Regions from separate parts of the Paenibacillus sp. FSL R7-0179 genome, predicted to be linked through region 1. Evidence: riboswitches for the same ligand, from Rfam matches in the RefSeq annotation. Region 1 holds a riboswitch; each other region holds the start of a gene.

Region 1 (6,965 bases):
ATTAAGCGTCTCAGCGACAATACCTTCGCCAGGGAAGGCGGCATCGCCGTGCATCAGCACAGCCATAGCCTTGCTTGTGTTCAGCTTAGGCAGTCCCGGAGCATTGCGCTCTTCCTGTGCGGCTCGTGTGAAGCCCTCGACGACAGGATTGACAAATTCAAGATGGCTCGGGTTATTGGCCAGCGTGATCCGGGTGCGAACGGTCTCGCCTTCGCGGACGGCGCGGTCAGCCCCGAGATGATACTTCACATCACCGCTCCAGCCGTAGGTCACACCCATAGAGCCTTCCGAAGGGAACAGCTCTTTGTTCGGCGAGTGATGGAATTCCGAGAAAATAATATCATAGGGCTTGCCCAGAATATGAGCCAGCACATTAAGTCTTCCGCGGTGGGCCATGCCCATCAGGATATGCTCTGCGCCGTCATGCGCGGCGGCCCGCACAATCTCATCCAGCATCGGCACGAGGGCATCATTGCCCTCCAGGCTGAACCGTTTCTGCCCGACGAAGGTCTTGTGCAGGAAGGTCTCGAAATGCTCCACCTGAACCAGCCGCTTCAGCAGCTCCTTGCGCTCTGTATTATTCAGCGGGGCAGGGGAGGTCATTGATTCCGCCTGGCTGTTGAGCCAGCGCAGCTCGCGTTCATCGTGTACATGCCCGAATTCATAGGCAATGGTCTGGGTATAGGCCTGACGCATTCTATGGACGGCATCCATTGCGGTATGCACATCCGCAGGGGCATTATCCCAGATCAGCGAAGCAGGCAGAGCATTAAGATCCTCGCGGGTAAGCTCGTAGGTCTCCAGCTCCAGCCATTTGGCCATCGGGTTCGTGCTGCGCTCCAGCGGATCAATGTCTGCAGCCATATGGCCATATATTCGAATATTTGCGATCAGCTTCGAGGCCTTGACAGCCTTCTTGAGCCACTGCGCATCTGCTGATACGGCAGGCCTTGGAGCCCTCTCGGCATCGGGTGCCAGCGGAGGGGGACCGGATACGGTGAAGAGATCGCGGTAATGTTGTTCAACAGAAGAGGGGTCCTTGACAAATTGCTCATATCTTTCTTGGATGTAGCCCAGGTTGGGGCCGTAGTATTTGCTCCATACTGTGTCGTTATAGGGCTCTTTGACTGCCATGAATAGGTCCTCCTAACGGATAAACTCCACGCGGGGCATCCAGTGTGCCACTTGGCGGAGCTGCAAATGTTTGCGGTTTCATTCTCACCTTATTGTGCTACTTTCCGGCGGGGTAATCAATTCATACTTTCGGTCAATCCGTTCGCAATTTGGCATGATTCATTACAGTATTCATACGGAACTATCATAAATAGGCATTAATCATGTATTTTAATTGAACAAATTGATTTTTATGCTTTGGGATTGGCCGTGACTCCAGAGAAGTTTTGGACCTCCGGCCGCTGTTGTCTGCAGATTTCTTGATTTTATCCCGTTGTTAACGGTTGAAATCCGCAGACAAAGGCGGTCGCTACCGCTCCTCCAGTTCCCAAATTCCCCTCCGCCACTTTTCCCTTAACTTAAATTTTCAACAAGTTCAATCCATATCACTGTCCGTAATCCATACAAATGGGTAATTGTCTCTATGCGATGTTGCGCGCAGCGGTAAGGCGGAGCAGTTAGAGTTCCCTTTAGTATATTTAAACTATTACCTAGGGTTTGAACTTGGAACTGGAAATATTTATACAAGCCACTGGCAATATTAGCTAAGTTTCCTCACATTTTATCATAAAAAAATTCCAGAAAACGACACACTAATCGCGCATGATCTTGTATAATGTTATTGCGGAGAACGGTTTCATCGATTCTTGCCAGATCCTTTCATGATGGAAAGGGTCCAGTAAAAGGTAAACCTGCCGAAAGACAGGGGCACAAAGTCTCGGATCTAAAGTAGAGATACTACAAAGTAGCAATACTACTATGATGGCCGGACTGCCTGGGGACGCGAAAATTCTAGGAGGAGATTTCTTGGATATGTCCAACCAGGGGAATGACGAGCTGCAGGCAGTAGATCTGGATTTAGAATGGGTGCACTTGCTGATGTCTGCCAAGCAGGCGGGGATCGCGGCGGAGGAGATCCGCCGGTTTCTAAGTGAGAAGGCGCTCCAGGCGATGTAAGGACGGTCATCATTGCTGCGATACATACAGAAAAGGCACAGCGCCCGGTACGCTGTGCCTTTTCTGTATGCCGCTTGAAAGCATGCCTTCGCCGAAGGCGGCCTCCCTGCCGTGCGGAGTCTTCCCTGTGACATACAATGCTGCGTTTAATTGTCCTTTTGTTCCATCCGCCATTTCTGGTAATCAAGGAATTCCTTGAATTCACGTTTGCTTATACCGGAGGCCATGGCCTCCTGAACCAGCCGGAACCATTCCCCGTCCAGAGCCTGTTCTTCCGTCTCTGCCAGTCCGCCATACAGCAGTGCATGAATGGATACCTGAAGCGCGTCAGCGATTTTTTCGATGAATTGAATGGAGGGGTTGGATTGAATATTGCGTTCTACATTACTGAGATATGATTTCGCCACATCAGCCTTATCCGCAAGCTCGGATAGCGAATAGCCCTTCTCCAGCCGGAGTTTGTGGATGCGGCCTCCCATAGTATCTGACACGATTACAACGCCCTCCGTACTTTTTATTAAAAGATAAGAAGTGATATGCTTCGCGCTATATCCTTATCTTTCTCACTGAAACGGTACCGCCCTCATAGAAAGGCAAAGCCGTTTTCACTTGTCAGTATAACAAAAAACCGCAAATCGGACAAAAATCATTAAGCCCGGCAGCCTGGGAAAAGGAAACGGCACACCCGGCCCGGTTGGGGGAAGGATGTGCCGTCTTGCTGAAACGGTATCGTCCTTTCAAAGGACGGCAAAGCCGTTTTCCACTTGAGTGTTGACTTACTTGGCCTCTCCCAGTCCTTGAAGTGCATCGAAGGTCCAGTTCAGAGCTAGGCCGTCACCCTGGAAAATGTTCTGATCTTGGCTGTTGTCTACGAACTCGAAGGCGATCTTAAAGGTCTTGGACCCGGCTGCGGCAATCCCTCCTGGCAGTACACCTGCTGCTACGAGATCGTAGCTGGGGGTGTTCTTCAGATCCTTCAGGGAGATCTCGGACAGCACATGACCGCTTAGTGAACCGCCGGTGTACGTGTTATCGAGAAGCTTGACCTTGAAGTGGTCTCCGAGATCCTGGCCCGCGTTATCGCCCTTGGCATCGGTTACGGTGTAAGTGGTGGCCAGCTTGAGGAATTTGATATCCAGTGTGCCGTCATTGGACAAGGTGAAGGTGCGGACGGTGTAGTCTCCCGGCTTCAGATTCGTCAACGCTACCGGAGTATTGAAGGAAGAGCCGAGCTTCAGCGTACCTGCGGCGAAGGTTGCCGTGCTGGTGGCTGTGGAGCTGAAGTAAGCGAAGGTGCCCCCGCCGATTAAAGACAAGCCCAGTGCCGCCGATGCTACGCCAAGACCCAATGTTTTTTTGATACCCATGATTGATTTCCTCCTCGAATGGTTTGTTTTGCCCTGAAATTATTTGAGACTGCCTTTTTCCTGGTTGGCTTCAAAATTCAGCGTCAGCGCAAGCGTATCGCCCTGATAATAGTTCTGCGGCTGGAGGGTCTCCTTGAAGGCGAATTGAATGGTCAGGTCATCCGAGGTACCGGCTTTGATGCCGGATTTCTCTCCGCCTAAGATTGCTCCGAGAATTCCCCGGGCCACCAGATCGGGACTCTCCTTCTCCAGATCGGCCAGCGAGATGACCAGAAGCGGTGATTCCTTTTTATCCTTGTTTACTAGGAAGGTCACAATAATATCATCCTTGAAATTATGCGTACCGTTATCACCTTGGGCGTCTGTAATGGCGGACGAGGTGCGCAGTACCACTTTAGGAATATTGAGCGTTCCGTCATTTTTGAGCTTGAAGTCCCGTAAGACTGTATCGCCCGGCTTGAGATTACTGAGATTAACAATGACAGAGGGATCAGATTTCAATGATAGGGTTCCGTTGTTAAAAGAAGCTGAAGAAGTAGAGGTACTGCTGAAGTAAGCGAAGGTACCTCCGCCGACCAGGGTTAAGCCTAATGCTGCCGATACAACGCCGAGACCTAATGTTTTTTTGACGTTCATTTGTTCATCCCTCTCTTATGAGTCTGCTTTGTAGAGCTGTATTGTGGCTCCGCGTTTCGTAAACGGGAGAGGACAATCGATCATTGGACGAGGTCAGTCAGACTATCCGGCCCGCCTCCGCTGGCTGCGGATGAAGCCACGTTCTTCTTTTCCAGTGCCGCAACGGCCTTCCAGGAAGAATACAGCGCGTAGAGGAGCAGAAGCAGCCCGGGAATAATCATCAGCACTACGCTGCCGGCTTTGGAGACTGCGAAGCTCATGGCATAGCCCACATAGGGGACGGTTACGCCGGTGTACTCACCTACCACATTCGTGGAACTGACGGGCGCGGTGTCGGCTGCATCATTATTGTCGCCCTTGGTGATATAGCTGGCTTGCCCCAGCGCACTGTTCAGCTCGGCATCGACCACGCGGTGGGTGATCAGAATATTATCTGGATTCAGAAAAGTGATCACATCGCCCTTCTGGAACCGCGTCATGTCTCCGCCCGGCTTAATGGCCACAATGGAACCGGTCTGGATGCCTGGCTCCATGGAGCCGGACAAAACCGTCTTAATCTGATAGCCGAAGAAGGAGGGCTCGCCGCCGGAGGCTTTGGAGATCACAACGGCTGTGATCAGCACGAGGAACACAATCAGAATCAGTGTGGAGATGATCGTACCTGCTATTTTTCGGATGCGCATCTTATTCGCCGCCTTTGCTGGTGTCGGATTGTGGAGACGGTGTAGCTGCAGGAGCAGGCTGCCCGTCGTCCATCACAGTGCCCGGAATTACGCCGTTAGGTCCTTGATCTGGAGTGGGTTCCGGTAAAAGAATCTCAGGCACAGGAGTGGCCGCTGGAGCAATAACCTCTGCTGCTGCTGAAGCTGTGGGGACTGGAGTATCCTGTACAGGCGCTGTTGGAGCGGGCTCCTCTGCCGGCTGGCTTTTGTCAGGAGGACTGGTTGCGGGCGGCTGGTTCCGGGCTTGTTCATGCTCCAGCTTCAGCGCTTCGTCAGCAGCCTTCTGCTTCTCTATGGCGAGCCGTTCGGCCTCTTCCGCTCTGGCCTTATCGGTCTTTTCCAGCGTCAGGCGTTTCTCTTCCTCCTGCTGTGCCTTCGCCTTGTCCTCAAGGGCCGTCCTGGCACCAGCGATCTCTGCCAGCTGTTCCTCTAAGGTGTGGATGGTGGAGGTCAGGGTATCCTTGGACGCTGTTAATTCGGTATTCAACTGCTCATACGCGGCCAGCAGCGCAGGGGATACCTGCGAATCTACTTGATAGGCGCTGGTTACGAATGAGAGCACAGGCTCCTCAGCGGGGAAGCTGTAGTCATCCTGCCGGAGTAAGACGCGGTCGGGATTACCGGTAGGCAAGGAACCGCCGATATCATGAATCGAGCCAAGGTATTGCACAATTCCGCTTAACGTCTCTGCCAGCGGCTCCGAGAGAATCCCGCTTTGCTGAAGACTCTCTTGAATCTGGTCAAAGAACTGTGCATCACGGATTTCCAGACAGTTAGGATCGAGATTCACCATATACCCTCCGAGCTTGTGCAGAATGGCCGCTGCATAGCCAATTTCCTGCAGAATTTGTTGCCAGACCGTCACGTTGAAGCTTAGTTGCTTCTCCAGCAGACCGATCTCGCTGCCAGCTTGAGTGAGCTCAGACGAGAGTTCGTCTGCAGCCTGATCCAGCTCGGCAAGCGACAGCTCTCCGGTAGCGGCTGAGGTGTTATACACTCCACTGATGCTATGGCTGCCAAGGGAAGCTTTCAGCTCTGCGAGGGTGCTTAGATGCCCGCCTAATTCCGATAACAGCTGTTCAATCTGACCCGGGAATACCGAGCACAGCCCGATGGAGCTGATTTGCTCCTGCGAGGTGTTGAACTCTCCATAGGTGCTGCCGATCTGGCCTGAGGTATAGATCAAAAGCACAGATACAGCCATACCCGATTGCAGAATCCGCAGGCCGAGCTTCCTGGTTGTTCGTTTGCGCCGCTTGGCAGATCTGGGGTACATAGCTAAGCCCCCTCTCAACTTGCTAATGAGTTATTCGTTATATTCGTTCTTTATAAAGAACGATATCGTAAGCAAATCATACACTGCGCCGCTTGGAAAAGAAAAATGTTAATTTCAGCGGAATGTTCGCAATAAAGTACGAATTAGGTGGGATATCTCGCTGTAACTGCGGTTATCGCTGTTTTTCACAAATGTTCTTTATAAAGAACGGATGGGGCGGGTGGCAGGAGCGGAGTGAGGTGAGTACACGTGCACCTGAATGGAGCAAAAGTTGGTGGGGAGCGGAAATGAGGGCATTAGTGCCCCTGAATGCGGCGAAAGTTAGTGTAGTGTGGAAATGAAGAGCATAAGTGCACCTGAATGGAGCAAAAGTTGGCGGGGAGCGGAAATGAGGAGCATAAGTGCACCTGAATGGGGCAAAAGTCGGCGGGGAGCAGAAATGAGGAGCATAAGTGCACCTGAATGGGGCAAAAGTGGGAGGCGTACGGGCCCGATGTATGCGAAAAACCGAATACAATTCAGATGCTGAACCAGTTGGCTAAACGAATGGGTTAGTGTTTCTTGGCAAAGAAGGGGTTGTCCCAAAAGCAGCGATCCTTCCGTTAAAAGAGAATCGCTGCTTTCTGTTTTGGAAGAGAAATCAAATGATATTCTCTTATGATGGGGTGTTACGTATACCGCTTAAACAGCGGAGCGTCCACCCAAGTGCCCACAAACTCAAGGAAGCTTCTCCCCGCGCGAAGTAACGTACAACTCATACCATTCCTTGCGGGATAACTCCAGCTGGTCCGCGCCAGCACAGGCAGCGATCCGCTGCGGATTCACTGTGCCGAT
Region 2 (6,965 bases), 840 kb from region 1:
TCGGCATAGAAATTGATGCCATAGTCGTTTGGATCGATAATATTCACTTCCTTGCCCTGCTCCTCTACAGCCAGCACTTCATTAATGACATATCCGGGCCAAGCCTTGACCTGACCGGTTAACAGCGGACTCAGATCATATTTGACCGGCATCTCTTCGATTTGCGAAGGGTCAATGCCTGCGCTTTTCTCCATGGCACGGAAGGTTAGCTCTTCGTTGCCGCCCAGCTTGATGCCCACCTTTTGCCCGGTAAGATCCTCCATTGTCTTGATCCCCGACTCTTTGAGTGCGAACATGACGAACGGGGTTTTGCGGTAGATTGCGGACAACGCTTTGACCGGGACGCCCTTTTCTCTGGCAATGACGACCTGATCGGCACCGGTAACCCCGAACTCCTCACTGCCGGAAGCTACCATCTGCACAGCCGGGAAATCCGAGCCTCCCGGGCGGATCTCAACATCCAGCCCCGCTTCTTTATAGAAGCCTTTTTCCACTGCGGTATAAAAGCCGGCAAATTGCGCCTGGTGAATCCATTTCAGCCGGAGCACCACCTTTTTCAGCTCGCCCGAGCCTTCCGCTCCTTGTCCTTCGGCCTTCCCGGCTTCCGTATGGTTACCGCAGGCGGTCAGGAGCAGCATTAGCGAGGTTAACAGCATCAGCGCTTTCGTTCTGGACTTGTTCCACATGGTAATTCCCCCGTTTATGAATGATTTAGTATTGCTCCAGCGCCTTCAGCACCGCTTGTGAATCACTTACACTGCCGAACACCCCGCCCTGCATTTGAACCATACTCAGTGCCGCCAGGTGATTCGCTTCATCCGTCGCTCCTGTACAATCAGCAAGAATCAGACACTCGTACCCCCGGTCATTGGCCTCCCGCATCGTGGTGTGTACACAGACATCCGTAGTAATACCAGTCAGAATCAGATGGGTAATTCCTTTATTCTTCAAGATCAGGTCCAGGTCCGTTGCATAAAAGCTGCCTTTGCCCGGCTTGTCTATAATGTACTCTCCGGCAATAGGCGCCAGCTCCTCGATGATCTGCCAGCCGCGTTCCCCCCGTACGAGGATTCGTCCCGCCGGTCCATCGGAGCCGATCTCAGCCCCGATCTGGCGGCTTCGCCACCGCTTGTTCGCCGGCAGATCCGACAGATCCGGCTTATGCCCCTCGCGGGTATGAATCACGGTGAACCCTTCGATGTCCCGGATACGGGCCAGCAGGCGCTGAATGGGCTGAATCGCCCGCGCTGTTAATGAGAGGTCATAGCCCATTCTCTCGACGTAACCGCCCTTGCCGCAAAAATCCGTCTGCATGTCGATAATCATCAGCGCTGTCTTCGCCGGGTCCAACGCCCCGTCATAAGGCCAGATGTAAGGTGTTGCTGCAATTTGCATGGTTTATGCTCCTCTCCTGATGCCGTCATCTCTATTAACGTTATATTTGTTAACATCAATTCGCGTTTCCTTGGTATGAGTTAGATTATATTATAATGAATTTGGGATGTCTTCGGTTTTATTACGAAATAATGCATTGAATGTTTGTGTTAATTTACATAACTAACACATACATAACATATTCACTCACAATACTGCTTATTAAAAAGGAACACTCCGGGTTTTGCTAAGCCCAGGATGTCCCAACCGTTGAATACCCACAATCCCTCTCCTATTCCCCTTCCATAAGCTGTAAGCGCTGGGAAACCAGTTTTTTTGTCGAAATAGAGCTGCATATTTCGAGTTTTTTGATAAATAGGCATAATATAGTTGAAAAATAGCTCTTTAAGTACTAGAATTAAGCTTGTTTGCAGAAGTTAATGACGCATAAGAACTATTTATGATTCTTTTTGTCGATTGCAGTCGATCACAATTCATCGCCTCTACAGGATGTATATCATTGATCTATTTCTAAAGGCAAACTCCCCGAAAGGGCAGGACGCAAAGCTATGGGCCTAAGAACGCCGGAATCCGCGTTTACGGTTGCCAGGCTGCCAATAGAGACCACTTAAGCCAGCTGTTCAGGAGGAAGATAAGACTTCCGGGCTTGATGATGTTCTTTTTCTGTACGAATTGCCATTGATCATACGAAAAAGTGAGGTTACAACCATGCCGCAGCAGGATATCGAACCAAGCCGATATGAATTCGTAGAGTCCCTGATGCTTGAACGTAAAGGTCTCCTGGATTCATTCTCTGTGGAGGGCCGAGCTTCTGACGGGACAACTGGAGATAAGAATGGAATTATCCTCGTGCAGGACAACCAGATATTCATTACTCCCCCGCTCCCCGGAGGCGCTCCCGCCCGTATTTCTGCGATCCACCCTGTTGTCCTGAAGATCAACTGGAAGACCGTTACAGAGCCAACTGAGGTGACCAAGGCAGATTATATTACCTGGGAGATCTGCGAGAAGCCGCAGTATGAAATCACCGTATCGCCTGACAAGCTCAAGGTCCACTTCACTTTATATCGTGCAGAGAAGTACGCCTGGAATCTGGTCAACTGTCCCGCCGCCTTCGAGACGGTCGTCCGTGCCCAGCCCAACCCGGCGGTGCTGCTGTCCACGCTCACCATAGAACAGATTATTTCCTCACTGGACAACCGTTTCATTCTGCAGAGCCTGAACATTTCCGCCCTGTACGCGGAGCTTACGAATCCTACATATCTTCCCGTATGTATCGCTGAAGGAAGAGCCCCGCTGCCCGGCAAGGAGGCCCGGCTGGAATTCCAGCTGCCGGAGCATACACTGGAGGGGAACAGAATGCTTGGGGGGCAGGAAGCCCCCGCTCAGAAGCCCGCGGAACCCTTGGAGTATCTCCGTTTCCCGGGAGCCCCCTTCACCTATGCAGGTGAAGTCTTCGCCCGCAAGCTGCCGCCGGAGGAAGGCATTCCCGGCCTCGGCACAGACGGAAGGGTCCTGCCCCCTCCCCCGCCGCAGGATATCTACTTCGCTGCCGGTAATCACGCCAAGCTCCTTCCCTGCGGTAATATCGTAGCCAACCGCACAGGCAGACCCCGCATCTGCGGAGGAAGCGGCAGCGTCCGGATCTGCGACTTCCCTCCGGTCTGTCTGCTGACCAGAGAGATGACTGAGCCTGCGGGCGACGTTATGTTCGCAGGCGACATTATTGTACCGGGAGATCTGGAAGGATCTGTACGGATCGAAGCCCTGGGAAATGTGTACGTCTATGGCGATATCCGCCAATCTACGATTATAGCGACCGGCAGTATTTATGTTAGCGGCCAGGTCACCGGCAGCGGCCTGTACGCCGGATATGCCGGGGTACAGCAGCATCGTCTGCACAGCCTCGCAGGACTGCTGCGTATAGAAGTGGACGGACTGCGCGAGGCGGCACGCCAGCTTGCCAAGAACGTAGAGTCCCGGCAGCAGTCGGTGAATTACGGACTGGTGGTCATGCTGCTGCTGGAGGATAAATACAACCACCTCGATAGCCTGATCCGCGATCTTGAAGCTGCCCTGAGCCGTATGAACGGAGAGTTCGGCTCAGGCACAGACCCGCTCCGGCACATGCTTGAGGTGTTCACCCACCCGGGGCAATTCACCGGATATATTACGGATAGTGTCCTAAGCAGCTTCTCCAGGCTGCTCCTCAAGCTGGGCGAAGAGATTGAACTGCTCCAGGAGGAGCATGCAGTGATTAATCTTGCCCAGTCGCAGGGCAGCCGCCTGGAGTCCGGCGGCAAGCTGCTTGTGCGGGATTCTTGTTAAGTACTACTACTGACGGTGACGTTCATATCTATACACACACAAAGCGAGCCCCCGTATACAGATACGGAGACTCGTTTTTGTGTTTTTTGGCTCATATTGAATTAGTATTATACCGCAGCGATGAACCGCTCCATGTCTTCCTGCACGGTAGTAATACCGCCGATACCGAAGGTATCTACCAGAACCTTGGCTACATTAGGCGACAGGAAGGCCGGAAGCGTAGGGCCCAGATGAATGTTCTTCACACCCAGATGCAGCAGCGCCAGCAGGACGATCACCGCTTTTTGCTCATACCAGGCAATGTTATAGGAGATCGGAAGATCATTAATATCCGCCAGACCGAAGACTTCCTTCAGCTTAAGCGCTATGACCACAAGAGAATAGGAGTCATTGCACTGGCCGGCATCAAGCACGCGCGGAATTCCGCCGATATCACCAAGCGCCAGCTTGTTATATTTGTATTTGGCACAGCCTGCGGTCAGGATCACCGTGTCACTAGGCAGCTCTGCTGCGAAGTCGGTGTAATAATTCCGGCTCTTCATCCGTCCATCGCAGCCGGCCATGACGAAGAATTGCTTGATAGCGCCGCTCTCTACCGCTCCAACCACCTGATCCGCCACATTCATTACAGCCGCATGGGCGAAGCCGCCGACAATCTCTCCGGTCTCAATCTCTACCGGAGCACTGCAGCTCTTAGCCTGCTCGATCAGAGCTGAGAAATCCTTCTCACCGTCAGTGCCTGCCGCGATATGCTGAACTCCCGGATAACCGGTGTTGCCTGTCGTGTACAACCTGTCTTTGTAGCTGTCCTTCGGCGGCACGATGCAGTTCGTGGTCATCAGAATCGGACCGTTGAAGCTGGCAAATTCCTCATTCTGCTTCCACCATGCATTACCGTAGTTGCCTACGAAGTGGCTATATTTCTTGAAGGCCGGATAGTAGTGGGCCGGCAGCATCTCACTGTGCGTATATACATCCACCCCAGTTCCCTCGGTCTGCTTCAGCAGCGCTTCCATGTCCTTGAGGTCATGACCGCTGATCAGAATACCGGGGTTCGTGCCTACTCCAATATTGACTTTGGTAATCTCCGGATTACCGTAGGCTGCGGTGTTGGCCCGGTCCAGCAGCGCCATCACATCCACGCCGAACTTGCCGCATTCCAGCACCAGAGCCGTCAGCTCACCGCCGCTCAGATTGTTATCCAGCGCAGCTGCCAAGCCTTTTTCCATAAAAGCATGTGCTCCTGCTTCATAGAAGCCCAGTACCGCAGCATGCTCCATGTAAGCAGCCATTCCCTTCAGACCGTAGGTCAGCAGCTCGCGCAGGGAACGGATATCCTCATGCTCTGTAGCAAGCACACCCACCGTTACCGCCTTGTCCATCAGCTCCTCATCGGTCACCGCACTCCAGTTCGCCGCGTCATGCTCCGACAAATAGGCCATCACTCCGGCATCAGCCACTCTGCTGCGCCACAGATCCCGCAGGGCCAGTCCTTCCCGGATCTTCGCCGTGAAGTATTCCGGCACGAAGTTGGCATTGGTAATCGTAGCGAACAAGCTCTCTATAATGAATTTCTCCGTCACCGGATCGGTAATCCCCAGCTCACGCCCGCTGCGCGCGAAGATGGCAATACCCTTGAGTGTATACACCAGAAGATCCTGCAGATTCGCTACCTCACTGGTCTTGCCGCATACCCCCTGAATCGTACAACCGGTCCCCTTAGCTGCCTCCTGACACTGGAAACAAAACATTTCGCTCATTACCTGAATCACTCCTTATCATTAATGGAACCGCTCTGTGCCTCGCCTTTACAGTTACCAATAATTGTAGTAGACTTTCGTCTATCAATCGGTAACGAATGTTACCAATCACAAATCATCAGGAGGAAAAGTATGAGACCGGAGCCCGCTTCGCTGCAAGCCTGCCTGCTGTTTCGCGGAAAATCCGCAGATGAGATCGAACAGCTGCTGCATACGCTGGCCTACTCTGTCAGCTCCTACCATAAGAATGCGATTATTCTGGCAGAGGGCGATCCGGCGGACCGGCTTGGGATTCTGCTCTCCGGCCGCATCGAGGTGCAGAAGACACATCCCACCGGCAGCAGTGTGACCATCGCGCATCTGAAGGAGGGGCAGACCATCGGCGAAGCCGTATTATTCCGCAGGAATAACACCGTGCCCGCCACCGTCACAGCCACAGGCCCCTGCAAGGTAATGTTCATCAGCAAGCAAGAGCTGCTGAGATTATTCGCGGCCGACACCGATATCCTCACCCGCTTCATCGAGAATCTGTCCGAGCGGCTGGTGCTCGTGAACCGGAAGATTGAGAACCTGTCCGCCGGGCCGCTGCGCCGCCGTATCGTAGACTTCCTGCTGGAGCAGGGAGAGCAGCAGGAATCCGATACCTTAAAGCTCCCCTTCAGCCGGAAGGAATGGGCCGAGCATATGAATACCGCCCGCCCTTCCTTGTCGCGGGAGCTGGGATTCCTGCGCGATCAGGGCTGGATCGAATTCAAGGGCAATGAAATCACCCTGCTGAACCGGAGCCGGATGCATGATTACATCCAGACTCTGCCCTCTTCGGCAGGCAATCTATAGGAACCGCAACCGTTCACCTCAGCCCGCAATCCGCCCCGCCACCCAGCCCGCGACCTCTTTCTCAGGAATAGGCTTGCTGATATAGTAGCCCTGAATCTTATCACAGCGGGTCCGCTCCAGAAAAGCAAGCTGCTCCGGGGTCTCCACCCCTTCAGCGGTAACGTTCAGTCCCATTTCATGGCCGATGGTGACGATGGAGCTGGCCAGCGACATATTGTTCGGGGTATCGATGCTGTCGATGAAGGACTTGTCGATCTTCAGGGTAGTAATCGGGAGCTGCTTCAGATAGCTGAGTGAGGAATAGCCCGTTCCGAAGTCATCCAGCGCAATGCCAATGCCTCTCTCCTTGAGTGCCTCCAGCTTGGAGCTGATCGCCTCGAAGGATTCCATGAAGATCGATTCCGTAATCTCCAGCTCCAGATACTCCGGCGCAAGCCCGGTATCCTCCAGCACGCCCAGCACCAGGTCTGTGAAGTCATCCAGCATCAGCTGGATGACCGAGATATTGACTGAGATATGATAGCCCTCATAGCCCTGATTCTGCAGATCCTTAGTGAACCGGCAGGCGGCGCGCAGCACCCACTCACCTATGGGGACGATCAGGCGGCAATCCTCGGCAATTTTGATGAAGGATAAGGGGGAGAC
Region 3 (6,965 bases), on a different contig from region 1:
GTGGTTGAGGCTATGCTGAGCGTCTTTTTCACCCCGCTTGACCCCGCCGCCTTGAACTCATCGGCAGAGCCGTCATGCTTGCCAAGCTGCCATAGAACCGTTCCTTCCGGCATCTCAGGACCGGCATCCTTAGCCGCCGACAATGAAGACAGATCCACATCCTCTTCACCGTCCTTCGTCCCGTAATCTCCGAAGACAGAGACGGACAACAGAATCAAGATGATCAATGCTGCGAATTTTAGTAGCCTGTGGAGATATTTACCGGGTTTCTTTTGAACTCTAGTCCTCATTCCCTTGTCCTCGCTTTCTTCCGGAATTCTATGCTGTACCGGGATAACGTCACGCTTCTTCTGCTGCGGGGCTTCCTTAAGGAAGCGTCAGCGCACTCTGTGGGATAATCATCTGCTTCTGGCTCTGGCTTCTCCACATCAGACTGACGCTGGCATCCCCGCGGTTCTCATAATACTCTACCTTGATGGCGTAAGGGGTATTTACGGAAAGGGTGATGCTGCCCTCCTTGCCCGCGCTGCTCTGATTCTTCCAGTTGTCGATCAGGAGCTTGCCGCCGATCCATACGCGGATGCCGTCATCCGAAGAAGCGGTGAACGTATACTTTTCACTGTAGAGAGGCTTAAGGGTCCCGGTCCAGCGTACCGAGAATGCATCTTTGGGCAGGCCGGAGGCCGGTGAATTGCCATGCCAGTTGAATTGAAGGGTGCTGTCATTACGGGTAAGCAGCGGTGTGCCGGACAGGTCCATATTGCCATAATATTGGCCTCGCAGGCCGTTCCTTGAGCTTACAGCCGCCGCATGGGTTTTGACACCCGCCGCCAGCTTGTAATCCTCCCGCGATACTGTGTATTTATGGTTCATGAAGCTTTGAATTTTCACAGTCGGGTTATTCTCAACCAGCATCTTGCCCCATGTCATCGTATATACCCATTTGCTTTGCTTTTGAGACATGATGACAGGGTCTGGAAGCTCTCCGCTCTCCCCGATGCCGATCGGTTTGCCGTCCGCAAGCTTCAGGAGGCTATCATAATAGGACTGCTTGAAATCATTGTCATAAATATCGGCGGCCAGAATATCCACCTTGGCGGTGCCGGGAAAATAGGCGGCATACGGCTCAGACGACTTGTTCTCGGCATTTGGATTCCACACCCACAGCAGATTGTTCAGCTTATGCTTATTCACCATGCGGTCATAGACCAGGTCCCAGAGCTTCGCGAAGTCATCCTTCTGCCCCCACCAGAACCAGCCGCCGTTCATTTCATGATAGGGCCGCCATAGCACCGGAACTCCGGCATCGCGCAGCTCGCCCAGATACTTGGCCACTTCATCCAGCTCGGCAACTAATGCTTTGTACTGCGGCGTTCCGGGAGTGATATACAGCTTGAATTGACTCTGGGTAATCGGCTTCTGCACATTGGTCCATACCGGCGCGGTTCCCGGCAGATTCTGATGGAAGGTCATGGCGACAATGCCACCACCCTCATGCCACCGTATAGCACTGTCCACGACAGCCTGACGCTGTCTGGCAATGGTCTCCTTGGATTGATTGCCTATAGCTCCCAGCTCATAGCCATGCAGAACCGCATAGCGGCCGCTTGTTGTGCGGAGCTTATTATTGAATTCATCGGGGCTCTCCAGGTAATCATGCTGGCCGGAGATCATCCCCTTGCCGCTAAGATCACTGAGATAGCTTAACAGTGCGGAAGCCTCCTTGGAGGCCGAAGGATTAATGGGCTTTATGGGAGCGGGGGCGGCAGGTGCCGTAACCTTGGCGGCTGCGGGCAGACTGCGCCCTTCCCCCCATGGAAGTAATGAAAGGATAAGGATTAGAGGGAAAATAGTTGTATATAGCCTGTACTTACGGTAAGTGTTCAATGTAATCTCCTTTCTCCAGCCACACTTCTCCGGCAGAACCCTGAGGTTATACCACCCGGATTGTCTGCCTTTCTATAGCTTAGTAGCCCTGCTGGTAAGCAGGGCCATTAAGAGTGTGGCTTACAGGATTTATAATTGTAACGTCTTAACCAGTAACAGCGCCAATGATGAACACAGCTGCGGACCTTATGAGCTTAGGAAGCGGACGGGAGGAACAGCGCGCTTGCCGGAACGGTACCCTTGGCCTGGCTCGGACTCTGCCACATCAGCCGCGCTTTTGCATCCCCTTGATTCTCATAATACTCTACCTGGATATCATACAGCTCGCCTGCGGTCAGGCTGATGCTGCCCATGCGTTCAGTGCCGCTCTGCTTCACCCAGCTGTCAATCACAAGCTCACCGTTCACCCGTACGCGGATACCGTCATCGGAATGGGTATAGAACTGATAAGTCTCCGTGTACAGCGGCTTAATCTTCCCGCTCCAGCGGACAGAGAAGAAGTCTATGCCGATAGCGGCATCCGGCGAGCCCTGGCGCCAGTTGAAATCAAGCACAGCATCGGTACGCACTACAGCGGGTTCGCCCGAAAGCGTCATGTTATTGAAGTATTCCGCGTACAATCCATTAGCAGCAGGGACTTCTACCGGCAGATCCACCGGTGTTGCTGTAGGAGTAGGAACGGGAACAGGAGCCGCTGTCGGCGTTGGCACCGGTGTTGGCGTTGGTGTCGGTGCCGGTAATGGCGTCAGTGTTGGTGCTGGCATTGGTGTCGTTACTGGTGCCGGCGTTGCTGTCTGCGCTGGTGCTGCTGTCGCTGCTGGTACCGTGGTCGGTACTGCGGTTGCAGCCGGAGCAGGTATGGATGTGTTGCCTGCCCTGGAGAAAAGCGCACTTGCAGGTACGGTTCCCTTCACCTGGCTGGGACTCTGCCACATCAGATGAACATTCGCATCGCCTGCATTCTCGTAATACTCTACCTTGATGTCGTACAGTTGCCCGGCAGTCAAGGCTATGCTTCCTGTGCGGGCCGTTCCGCTCTGCTTGACCCAGCTGTCAATGACGGCTGTGCCGTTCACCCACAAGCGGATACCGTCATCCGATGTAGTATAGAACTGATAAGTCTCACTGTAAGCGGGCTTAATCTGGCCGGTCCAGCGGATCGAGAAGTAATCTACTCCAAGTGCGGCATTAGGGGTACCCTGACGCCAATTGAAGCTGATGACATCATCGTTACGGACCATAACCGGTGTCCCCGAGAGCGTCATGTTCTTGAAGTATTCTCCAAGCAAGCCATTCTGGGCAGGCTTACCCTCCGTATCACCGGGAGTTGGGACCGGCTTCGGCGCAACGGTAGGTGTTGCGGTAGGCGTTGCAGTTGGCGTCGGTGTTACGGTTGGTGTTGGTGTCGGCGTTGCAGTTGGCGTCGGTGTTACGGTTGGTGTTGGTGTCGGCGTTGCAGTTGGCGTCGGCGTTGGTGTTGCAGTTGGTGTCGGTGTTACGGTTGGTGTTGGTGTCGGCGTTGCGGTTGGCTTAGGAGCCGCCGCCGGAGCAGACCAGGCCTTATATTGGTCACGGGTCAGTGTGTAGCTGTCATTCATGAAATTCTTGATCGTAGCTGTGCTGTTATTCTCGTAGAGCATCTTGCCCCAGTTCATCATAAACACATAATTCTGCTGGGTCAGCTTCAGCTTCGAGATATTTGGCATTTCACCGTTCTCGCCGATGCCTATCGGCTTGCCGCCAGCCAGGCTGGTCAGATCATCATGGTATTTATTCAAGTAGTCATTATTGTATATATCCGCCGCCAGCACATCCACTCTGTCCGCACCCGGATAAGTCCGTGGATAGGGATCGGAGTTTGCATTCGGCGCATTCGGGTTCCATACCCAGAGCAGATTATTTAACTGATGAACGTTCACGAACCGGTCATACATAATATTCCACAATGCTGCAAAATTATCTTTCTTCCCCCACCAGAACCAGCCGCCGTTCATTTCATGGTAAGGTCTCCAGAGGATCGGAACTTTGGCATCCCGCAGGCTTTTCAGAGAGACAGCTACTTTATCCAGATCGGTGATCAGCGCATTATACTCTGGTGTTCCGGGGGTTACGTATTTGTTAAATTGCGCCTGGGTGATTGACTTCTGCACATTGGACCATTCGTACTTGGTGCCCGGCAGATTCTGGTGGAAGGTCATAGCGACAATGCCGCCTGCTCTGGACCAGTTCGTCGCACTCCAGACGATATTTTTGCGTTGTGCAGCTACTCCGCTCTCACTCTGCCGACCGATTGCTCCAAGCTCATAACCATGCAGTGCTGCGTATTGTCCGCTTGTTCCCTTCAGCTTGTTGCTCAGCTCATCCGGACTCTCGAAATAGTCATGCTGGCCTGTAATGATTCCATTTCCCGAGATTTCATACAGATTGTTCAGCAGCTTGACCGCCTCGGCTGAGGCGTTAGGGTTCACCGGCGCTCCTTCAGAAGGGGCAGCCTTGACGGTGGAAGGGGCGATTCCCAGTCCCACAGGTACAGCAGACCATACCACGGCCAGCGACAGCACAGCGCAGAGCAAACGAGACTTACGGTAAGTTTTCACAATATTCTCTTCCTTTCGGTAGCCAGGCTGCCACTCTTGCGAAGGCCCTATAGCTTTGCGTCCCTGTCTTTCGATCAGGTTTGCCTTTGTCGTTTTGGAAGGATCAATCCCTCTTACCGTAAATTATCGTCTTTATGCAATTTTTTTGTAGAGCAAACGCGAATTTCTCCGAATAAATAGTTCCGAGTACCTGTTTTGATTTTGTAACAATTGGTTAAATAGATAAGTTAGACCTATGAAATGAACTGATGTAGCGCTATATCCTCCCAGTCCAGAGTAATACGGATGTTGTCTTCCTCTACCAGCTCAGACCCGGTCTGCACCTCAATGAATTCCACATCGGTAAGAGCCAGAATGGCATGCTTGGTCCCTTCCGGTATCCGCACCACATCTCCCGCCTTCACCGTATGCATCTTCTCATTGATGACTATGCTGGCTTCCCCGCTGACGAAGGTCCAGATTTCACTGCGTTTGTGATGCAGCTGATAGCTGATATTTTTACCCTCATTGATGAAAATCCGCTTGGTCAGCACCTCGTTGCCCTCGTCATATTTCACATAGTCGATCACCTTGTAGTGGCCCCAGCGGCGTTCCTCGTACATCGGTCTTTGTTCAAAGGTCTTCAGCACTTCCTTGATCCGCGGACTCTCGGTCTTATGTGTCACCAGAATGCCGTCCGGGCTGGCGGCGATAATCAGATCCTTCGCCCCGATCACGGTAATCGGAATATCCAGCTCGTTAATGAGCGAGGTGCCCTCGGAGTCTGCCGTTACGAAGCCCTTGCCGACATGGTTGCTGGTCATTTCCTCGGTCAGGGTGTTCCAGGTACCCAGGTCCTTCCAGAATCCTGCGTACGGCTGCACGACGATGTTCTCCTCTTTCTCCACCACTTCATAATCGAAGCTGATGGAAGACAGCAGCTTATACTGCTTCTGCAGCTCCTCGTAATTCAGCGGCAGCCCTTTGCGCTGCAGAATATCCAGCAGGTAACCCAGGCGGAAGGCGAACACCCCGCAGTTCCAGAGCGCGCCCTGGCTGATCAGCTCCTCGGCCTGCACACGGTCCGGCTTCTCCTGGAAGTGGCTGACCTGCAGATAACCATTCGCTCCCGCATCTGCGCCCGTTGGAATAATGTAGCCGTATTTCTCCGAAGCATGCTCGGGCACTACGCCCATCAGCGCCAGGTTCGCTCCGCTCACCAGCATAGTGTTCTCCAGCTGCAGCACCGTTTCGAAAAAGGAGGATTCCACGTATGGGTCCACCGGCAGAATCGCCACGGTCTCGCTTGGGGATACTCCCGCGATGGAATATAGATAGGCCGCCGTCAGCGCAATGGCCGGGAAGGTATCCCGCCGCTCCGGCTCCACGATGATCGGCACCCCGCTGCCGAGCTGGCTCTGGATCATCTCCACCTGGCTGCGTCCGGTCGCCAGATAAGAGGACCCGGCCATGCCGTTCTCCTCCAGCTGTCTCCATACCCGTTGTACCATTGATTCCGGTTCACCTGCCGGACTTGCCAGTACCTTCAGAAATTGCTTGGAGCGTGAATCATTGGACAACGGCCAGAGCCGCTTGCCTGAGCCGCCTGATAGAAGTACTAGTTTCATAGTGAACCCTCCATATCGTATTGTTATTGGGTATTTCTTATTGCGGTTGTAGGTTAAAACCCCGCCTGTTATGAGGGTCGCTGCAAGGAATTTTGGGCTTACGGCCGCTGCCCAATTTGGATTTCCTGATTAAAACCGCTCCTCGCGGTAGAAATCCAAATACAGCATATGCTTCCGAAGCGAGCTTTCCTGCGGAAAGCTTTTAGGCGGACGCTACGCTCCTACAGCTCCAAAATTCCTCTCCGCTCCATTTCATAACAGGCTTGTGATTTCATAACCGCTTCGCCCGCAGGCGAAGCTCCCGGCTAAAGATCCGGGTATTGCCGGCCTGTTGTAGCGGCAATAGGGCCGGGCTGCCGCTTGTTCCAAGGGCTTGCCGCACAAATTTGCGGCGGCAGAAGCTGGTTAGTTTAAGTACGGGACACAAATGCTGCTCAGTTGCTCCAATTGGCTCGAATCCGAGAAATCAGGGGCATTTGTGCTCCTCATTTCCTCCATTTTGCTCGTATCCGGGAAATCAGGGGCACTTGTGCTCCTCATTTACTCATTTAGCCAACTTTTCCGGGATTCAGGGGCACTTGTGCTCCTCATTTCCACATCCAGCCAACTTTTAGCACCTTCAGAGGGATTTATCCCTCTCATTTCACCGCGTAGCCCACTTTAGGCACATTCAAGGGGATTTATCCCCTTCATTTCGCCGCGCAGCCCACTTTCGGCACATTCAAGGGGATTTATCCCCTTCATTTCACCGCGTAGCCCACTTTCAGCGCATTCAAGGGGACTTATCCCTCTCATTTCATCGCGCAGCCGACGTTCGGCGTATTCAACGGGATTTATCCCTCTCTTTTCGCCGCGCAGCCCACTTTCGGCCCAT

Evidence for each region. Region 1 has a riboswitch for cyclic di-GMP ahead of MKX63_RS02365 (anti-repressor SinI family protein). Riboswitches for the same ligand answer to the same signal wherever they lie in the genome.
Region 2: linked by a shared signal. The riboswitch ahead of MKX63_RS06230 (flagellar assembly protein A) and the one ahead of MKX63_RS02365 (anti-repressor SinI family protein) in region 1 are both predicted to bind cyclic di-GMP.
Region 3: linked by a shared signal. The riboswitch ahead of MKX63_RS17640 (PA14 domain-containing protein) and the one ahead of MKX63_RS02365 (anti-repressor SinI family protein) in region 1 are both predicted to bind cyclic di-GMP.

What each region holds. Positions count from the first base shown of each region.
Region 1 covers NZ_JBBOCC010000001.1:556,082-563,046, reverse strand. The annotation lists gene MKX63_RS02370 (2-oxoglutarate dehydrogenase E1 component) at 1-1,134, opposite strand, end outside; cyclic di-GMP riboswitch class I at 1,849-1,952, shown strand; gene MKX63_RS02365 (anti-repressor SinI family protein) at 1,987-2,130, shown strand; gene MKX63_RS02360 (helix-turn-helix domain-containing protein) at 2,277-2,609, opposite strand; gene MKX63_RS02355 (TasA family protein) at 2,907-3,497, opposite strand; gene MKX63_RS02350 (TasA family protein) at 3,537-4,133, opposite strand; gene sipW (signal peptidase I SipW) at 4,214-4,816, opposite strand; gene MKX63_RS02340 (hypothetical protein) at 4,818-6,131, opposite strand; gene MKX63_RS02335 (aldo/keto reductase) at 6,849-6,965, opposite strand, start outside.
Region 2 covers NZ_JBBOCC010000001.1:1,398,550-1,405,514, reverse strand. The annotation lists gene MKX63_RS06240 (ABC transporter substrate-binding protein) at 1-686, opposite strand, end outside; gene biuH (biuret amidohydrolase) at 712-1,395, opposite strand; cyclic di-GMP riboswitch class I at 1,901-1,993, shown strand; gene MKX63_RS06230 (flagellar assembly protein A) at 2,074-3,723, shown strand; gene hcp (hydroxylamine reductase) at 3,831-5,483, opposite strand; gene MKX63_RS06220 (Crp/Fnr family transcriptional regulator) at 5,616-6,320, shown strand; gene MKX63_RS06215 (ABC transporter substrate binding protein) at 6,339-6,965, opposite strand, start outside.
Region 3 covers NZ_JBBOCC010000002.1:192,239-199,203, reverse strand. The annotation lists gene MKX63_RS17650 (discoidin domain-containing protein) at 1-290, opposite strand, end outside; gene MKX63_RS17645 (glycosyl hydrolase) at 367-1,887, opposite strand; gene MKX63_RS17640 (PA14 domain-containing protein) at 2,082-4,484, opposite strand; cyclic di-GMP riboswitch class I at 4,499-4,579, opposite strand; gene MKX63_RS17635 (sugar phosphate nucleotidyltransferase) at 4,718-6,091, opposite strand; gene MKX63_RS17630 (hypothetical protein) at 6,752-6,965, opposite strand, start outside.